DNA from 3 places in the Mesobacillus sp. ABV4_180 genome. Region 3 is predicted to be linked to each of the others. Evidence: predicted binding sites of a transcription regulator. Region 3 holds the regulator's gene; each other region holds the start of a gene.
The links. Region 3 encodes Rex, which represses fermentation and respiration genes when NADH is low (regulators of the CRP and FNR family bind a similar motif). Its sites were predicted from a motif close to TTGTGAAATATTTCACAA; they were not measured.
Positions count from the first base shown of each region.

Region 1: the regulator Rex is predicted to act here: its motif matches at 886-903, upstream of ACXAEA_RS20730 (formate/nitrite transporter family protein).
Region 2: the regulator Rex is predicted to act here: its motif matches at 766-783, upstream of ACXAEA_RS20150 (L-lactate dehydrogenase).

Region 1 covers NZ_JBSWTJ010000001.1:4,076,035-4,078,303, forward strand. The annotation lists gene ACXAEA_RS20730 (formate/nitrite transporter family protein) at 31-858, opposite strand; gene ACXAEA_RS20735 (DUF1761 domain-containing protein) at 1,075-1,467, opposite strand; gene ACXAEA_RS20740 (AraC family transcriptional regulator) at 1,483-2,269, opposite strand, start outside.
Region 2 covers NZ_JBSWTJ010000001.1:3,950,214-3,952,482, forward strand. The annotation lists gene ACXAEA_RS20145 (murein hydrolase activator EnvC family protein) at 1-459, opposite strand, end outside; gene ACXAEA_RS20150 (L-lactate dehydrogenase) at 823-1,803, shown strand; gene ACXAEA_RS20155 (PTS sugar transporter subunit IIC) at 1,834-2,269, shown strand, end outside.
Region 3 covers NZ_JBSWTJ010000001.1:49,764-52,032, forward strand. The annotation lists gene ACXAEA_RS00205 (lysostaphin resistance A-like protein) at 1-402, shown strand, start outside; partial or broken gene ACXAEA_RS00210 (YdiK family protein) at 406-605, shown strand; gene ACXAEA_RS00215 (redox-sensing transcriptional repressor Rex) at 632-1,288, opposite strand; gene moaC (cyclic pyranopterin monophosphate synthase MoaC) at 1,316-1,810, opposite strand; gene ACXAEA_RS00225 (ABC-F family ATP-binding cassette domain-containing protein) at 1,965-2,269, shown strand, end outside.

The DNA.
Region 1 (2,269 bases), 4.0 Mb from region 3:
CTTGATGAGTGGCCGTTTTTTTATCTTCGATTATTTCACTGACACGCTGCTGTTTTTCACCAATGCGACAGATGGTTTGTTCTGCGGTACAGATTTTTTATTGTAGGAGTACCAGTAGGCCATGGCGACGAACAGCGTGCCTCCTGTTGCGTTTCCGAGGAACACTGGGACAAAGTTTTCGATGTATTCTAGCCAGGTAAAATGTCCGGCGAAAATCGCGGCTGGGATGACGAACATGTTGGCGACGACGTGCTGGAATCCAATCGCGACAAATGCCATCGTCGGGAACCAGATTCCAAGGATTTTCCCTCCCATGTCCTCCGATCCGTACGATAGCCAGACCGCCAGTGCGACCAGCCAGTTGCAGCCGATTCCTGATAGGAACGCTTGCAAGAATGTCGCCTCAATTTTATGCTCCGCGATGCTGATCGTTTTCTCGAGGAAAACCCCTGATTCCGTCAAGCCTGTTATATGCCCGAACACATACGCGACGAAAATCGCGCCAAGAAAATTGCTGATCGTAATCAGGCTCCAATTTTTTATTACCTGCCATACCGTGAGTTTTCGCGCAATCCCGGCAAGCGGCACGGCCATCATATTCCCTGTCAGCAGCTCCCCTCCCGCAAGCAGCGTCAGGATCAGCCCGATCGGAAATACCGCTGCGCCGATCAAGCTGCTCAAGCCTTCAAGCGGACCGGCAAGCGGAGCCGTCACCCTTATATAAAGCAAAAAGCCTAGTGAAATGAATGCCCCAGCCTGAAAACCGAGAATCAACGTTTGCAGCAGCGGGTAGCCCGCCTTCTTTTGCCCGTTCCCAATGGTAATCTCCATAATTTGTTCAGGTTTGTAATAAGCCATGACTTCAGGACTCCTTTTTTTCAGAGAATGTGAAATTAATCACATATAACTTTACTTAAATTGTACCTCAAGTCTGCTCATCCGCTTGTGAACATTTATTGGCTTTTTTTAAAACGGTTACAAAATTTAGTGCTTCTAGTTTCCAGCTGCATTGCCGCCAAATCAAAACAATAGCCCAATCCTTAAGGACTAGGCTAGTTCCCTTGATTATATTTATTAAATCAGCACACCATGCAATATACCCAACAAGGTGAACACTACCAGATGATCCCCAATCGCAATGAACAATGACCTCCTGCTCATGAGTCCAAACAAGGCATTTTTCACATAAACTAATGTGATAACCAGTCCTAGAAGGAATCCGATAACCAGTCCTTCCAGCAGGTTTTCAGCTCCAGCTGTCTGGATCAGAATTGCGACAATAAATGAATTTACAAAAGCAATGAGTACAGAATATATATACTTGAATGGTCCGTTTGATTGATGCTGTAAAACTTCCTGGTGCTTATTTGACAATAATACAGAATAATAAATTCCTCCGTAAATCATATACAGTACGCCGCCCAAAATGATTGGCAGGAGGTTCAGCTGCTCCAATTCCATTGACATACATACCCTCATTTCCTATTTTGGCTCAATCGCCAATGCGATCGCCTTGATTTTGCTTGTGACATTCAACGAGTTTTCTTCTTTTTCAAAATGAACAAGTTCTATCGGATTCCCCAAATATTTGTATCCGCTGCGCGGCAGCCAGTAGCTGTAAAGCTCTGAATAACACTCAATCAGCAGGCCCCTGTCGCTGTAATCAACAAAGTCATCAAATTCATAAACGACATGCTTGCCGCCTTTAAAATGTGTTAGATTATCTTGCAGTTGGTCCGCTTCCCCTGCTTGCATGTGGAATTCATAACGGCTGTTTTCAGGAGGAGTAATATATGGATTGCTCGTGGGAATCCCGAAAATGAAAGTGGACGAATTAAGCAGACCTCTTGAATTGGACCAGTGGTAAAAATCTTCCCACATCTCGGGAATTCCTTCATGATAAGGTCCAAACCTCTGCCTTTTCACAGTTGTGCACACTGGAAACTCGATGGTTCGTACTTTGGCCAAGTCCAACCACTTAAACTCATTATAGGTGTACAATCCATCACCTTCTTGCTTATTCTTGCTAAAAAGTTTAGATTTCTTGCTATCTTGGTACACCCTAGGAAAGCGCTCCAGGTAGGCACCTTCCCTCCACTTCTTAGGATTCGTTTTGAAGTACTCATTGAATGATTGAGTAAAATAAGACAATGATGTAAAACCGCATACCATCGCGATTTCCGTAATAGCCATCCGTGGTTCATAAATCAAAAAGTGGGCAGCATTCTCCAAGCGAAGCCTTTTCACATAGCTGGCCGGAGTCTCCCCT
Region 2 (2,269 bases), 3.9 Mb from region 3:
GTCAGCTTTCATGATCGTGCTTATGACAGTAGCTGTATCGAATAATTGTGACAGGCTTTTTGAGTCGAAAATTAAATCCATATACATGCCCAAACCGTCCTGGGTCTGCATGGTCCGCAGCCTTTCGCTAATTAGCTGTTCTCGAAGTAGAATTTTGTCGCTTAGATCGGCGATTTCATTTTTCATTTCTGCAACAGTTTTTTCAGAAGAATTAAGGACGGTGTGAAGGTTACGTATTTTCTCGTTAACCTCAGCCATTTCATCATCCAATGCCTTAAGCTCTTCAAGGTATTTCTTTTCGTCCTTGCCCATTGTTTCAATTTGGCTTTCTTTTTCTAAAACTTCTTGTTTGAGTTCCAATCGCTTATCTCTTATATCTAAAAGATCAGTCGCTTCAGCAGGCTGTCCCACTGTCATCACTAAACCGATTGCCAGCATTAAACTGCCTGATTTTCTCATGCTTCAGCCCCTTTCCAATCTCTTCCTGCATTTTGTCTATTAACAAGTATATCTTCCTCTATCTATTAAACATGTCGACTCTTGTATTCTCCGTAAGTTTTTTTAGGCTTCGAATGTATCATTAGTTTGAGATAACGTAATTTTTAGTTTTCGTACACATCCCCTTCATTTTTTGGTCAATTTTTATACATATTGATAGCGTTTCCAATGGTTGCAAGGTGATAATATTCGTTTTACAATAATAATGTGAAATGAATCACAAACAAAATTATTTTTCAAAGGTTGATCTTATTTTTTTAATGAAACATGTGAAATACTTCACAATAAAAAGATCAACCAACTAACCTCAAGGAGATGACCCTCATGCAACAGCATATTAGAAAAGTAGCGATTATCGGAACAGGATTGGTTGGATCTAGTGCAGCTTACTCCATCCTAAACCAGGGAATCTGCGACGAGCTGATCATGGTTGATATAAATAAGGAAAGAGCAATTGGTGAATCATTGGACTTATCCCATTGCATTGACTTCACTAATTCAAGAACGAAAGTCCATGCAGGTACTTATCAGGACTTGGGTGATGTGGACATCGTGGTCATCACAGCAGGCCCGCCGCCAAAGCCAGGACAGACTCGTCTGGACACATTGGGAATCGGTGCGAAAATCATGGAGGATATGATTCCGCAAATCATGGCGAGCGGTTTCAATGGCATCTTCCTTATCGCTTCAAATCCTGTGGACATCATCACTTATCATGTTTGGAAGCTGTCAGGTTTGCCAAGGAATCGCGTCATCGGAACAGGAACTTCCCTTGATTCTTCAAGACTGAAAACCTATTTATCTGAAATTCTCGATGTGGATCCGCGCAGCATTTACGGGTACACAATGGGTGAGCATGGGGATTCCCAGTTCGCTGCATGGTCTCATGTCTCAGTCGGCGGCAAGCCTCTTGTGCAAATTTTAGATGAGCGAAAAAAACAGCTTGGTGACATTGATTTAGACCAAATCGTTGAGGATGTCAAAAAAGTAGGATTTGAAATACTGAAAAGAAAAGGAACAACTTATTATGGCATCGGAAATGCGATTGCCTTCATCACTAAATCAATTTTCAACGATGACCATCGCATCATTGCCCTCTCTTGCGTGTTAGATGGAGAGTACGGTGAAACAGAACTTTGCACTGGGGTTCCGGCAATTATCACAAGAGAAGGAATTAAAGAGGTCGTCGAGCTTCGCTTAACAGAAGAGGAACAAAGGAAATTCAGGAATTCAAATGCTGTACTGCGGAACTACATGGCGAGCATCGGCTATCAAGAAAAAGCTTTAGCAACTGTTCAAGCATAATCCTACTACTAAGAAAGAAGGCGCATCCTTATGAAAGATTATGTAATGCCAAGAATATTTAAAGCTTCTACAGGAATCGCACAAGGGATCTTCGTAACACTAGGTATCGGACTTTTAATTAAGAATATCGGCGCTAACTTTGGAATTGACGCTCTGGTTCAGATTGGTACTATTGCCACAAGCCTGATGGCTCCCGCTGTTGGTGCTGGTGTTGCTCTAATGCTTGGGGCTAATGCTCTCGTCATCTTCTCAGCGATGATCGCTGCTGCAGTTGGGGCTGGTGCATTGACCATCACCGAAGCTGGCGTACTGATTAAAGCCGGTGAACCGATTGGAGCATTATTAACAGCAACGATTGCTACCTTTGTAGGCAAGAGAATCAGTGGAAAAACACCGCTTGATATGATGGTGATCCCGCTTGGAACGATTTTAGTAGCAGGTTTTGCCGGACTTTGGCTATCAACTG
Region 3 (2,269 bases):
GAAATGGGTTCCGAAAATACACAGGAGATCATTAAACTGATTGAGAACTTCCCTATAGTTATCCTGGTCAGTTCGATCATCGGTCCGATTTTAGAAGAGATCGTCTTCCGGAAAATCATCTTCGGCAGCCTTCATAAGAAAATGAACTTCTTTTTTGCCGCGCTGATCAGCTCCGTGATCTTCGCCCTGGCGCATTTTGAGCCGGAGCACGTGATCTTATACTCAGCGATGGGCTTCACCTTTGCATTTCTTTATGTAAAAACAAAGCGGATCATCGTTCCGATCATCGCCCACGTTACAATGAATACAATGGTTGTCCTGCTTCAATCCGTATTCCGGGAAGACATTGAGAGAATGATAAAAGAAGCAGAGAAAATTCAAAGCTTTATTGGGGGATTTTAAGTTATGAAGCAATCGCCTTTATTTTCAGGCATTGTCTACATCTTGTTAGGCACCTTATTCACCTATTTCGCGATCCAGAATGTGAACGAGTCAGGCTGGGGATTTTTCTCCTATCTCCTCGTCGCGCTTGCCCTTTCGACTTTGGTTCGGGCATCCGGATGATCCTGTTCCATTTCAAATTGAAGCAAATCCAGAAAAAATAGCCCCTTCATCACGAAGGAGCTTTTTTTTATTCTGCGATTTCACTGTCTGTCGGATAATGTTTCAGGAAATAAATCAATGATTGCAGTTCAACAGCCAGGTCTATATGGTGAATTCTGATTGAAGATGGCACATTCAGCCTGGCAGGCGTGAAGTTCAGGATCCCCTTAATATTCGCTTGCACCAATCGGTCCGTAATCGGCTGCGCTACAGCTGATGGAACAGTCAGGATCGCAACCTGAATGCCTTCCTCGACAACTACTTTATCCAGGTCATCCATATGGAAGACCCGTACGTCGCCGATTTGTGTACCTACCTTACCAGGATCGACATCGAAAGCAATTTCGATTTTCGTATTGTTGTTCTTCGAAAAATTATAATTCAAGAACGCCGTTCCCAGATTACCGACACCGATCAAGGCTACTTTCGTAAGTTCATCCTGATCCAATGTCTTCCTGAAAAAGGTCAGCAGGTAATTCACATTGTAGCCGTATCCCTTTTTACCCAATGCCCCAAAGTAGGAAAAATCCCTTCTGATTGTCGCTGAATCTACTTTTACCGCTTCACTTAACTCTGCAGATGATACCCTTTGCTTTCCTGAAGAATGCAAGTTCAATAAGAATCGGTAATACAGCGGCAAACGTTTTGCGGTTGCCTGCGGAATCTTCATAGCATCGTTCGTCATTCTCCATCCTCCACCCTGTCCGAATTTCTACTTCAGCTTCTCTTCTCTCTTAAAATCGCCGTTTTTCCCGCCGGTTTTTTCGACTAAATACGTCTTGCCGATCACCATGCCTTTGTCGACGGCCTTACACATATCATAAACAGTCAGCGCACATGCTGAAGCTGCTGTTAACGCTTCCATTTCTACACCTGTATTCCCTTTCGTTTTTACAGATGCTGAGATGTTTAAAATATAGTCACTTCCATTTTGCTCCCAATCGAACGAAAGGTCAATGCCTGTTAATGGAAGCGGGTGGCACATCGGGATGATTTCAGACGTCTTTTTCGCCGCCATAATGCCAGCTACCTGTGCAACTGCCAGTACATCCCCTTTTTTCATTTTATTTTCAGTTATCCTTACATATATATCCTCATTCACGGTTATGCTTGAATGGGCTAATGCCGTGCGGACCGTCTCAGGTTTGTCGCTGACATCGACCATTTTCGCTCTGCCTTCATCATTAAAATGCGTAAATTCTGCCATGTTCAAGCTCCTCTCATCCAAATGATACACTATTTTCACAAACTTGTGTGTGAACTTTGTTTCTATGTTCACAAATACAATGATCAATCGCATATATTGCCGTGCCTATAGTAATGGGTTACACTATTTCTAAGGCAATAGAGGTGAAAAAATAATGATATTATTACAGGTTAATCAGCTATCAAAATATTTTGCTGCTGATCTTATTTTATCGAATATAAAGTTTGAAATACAGACCCGTGACAGAGTTGCACTAGTCGGCCGTAACGGCGCAGGCAAATCCACCCTGCTGAAAATCATCGCCGGCTACGAATCACATGACGGAGGAGAAATCATCCGCCCTAAAGGTACGTCTATTGGCTATTTAGCCCAGAATACCGGACTGGAGTCAGAGAAAAGCATTTGGGATGAAATGCTGTCCGTTTTTGAGCACCTGCACAGGATGGAAAAGAATCTGCG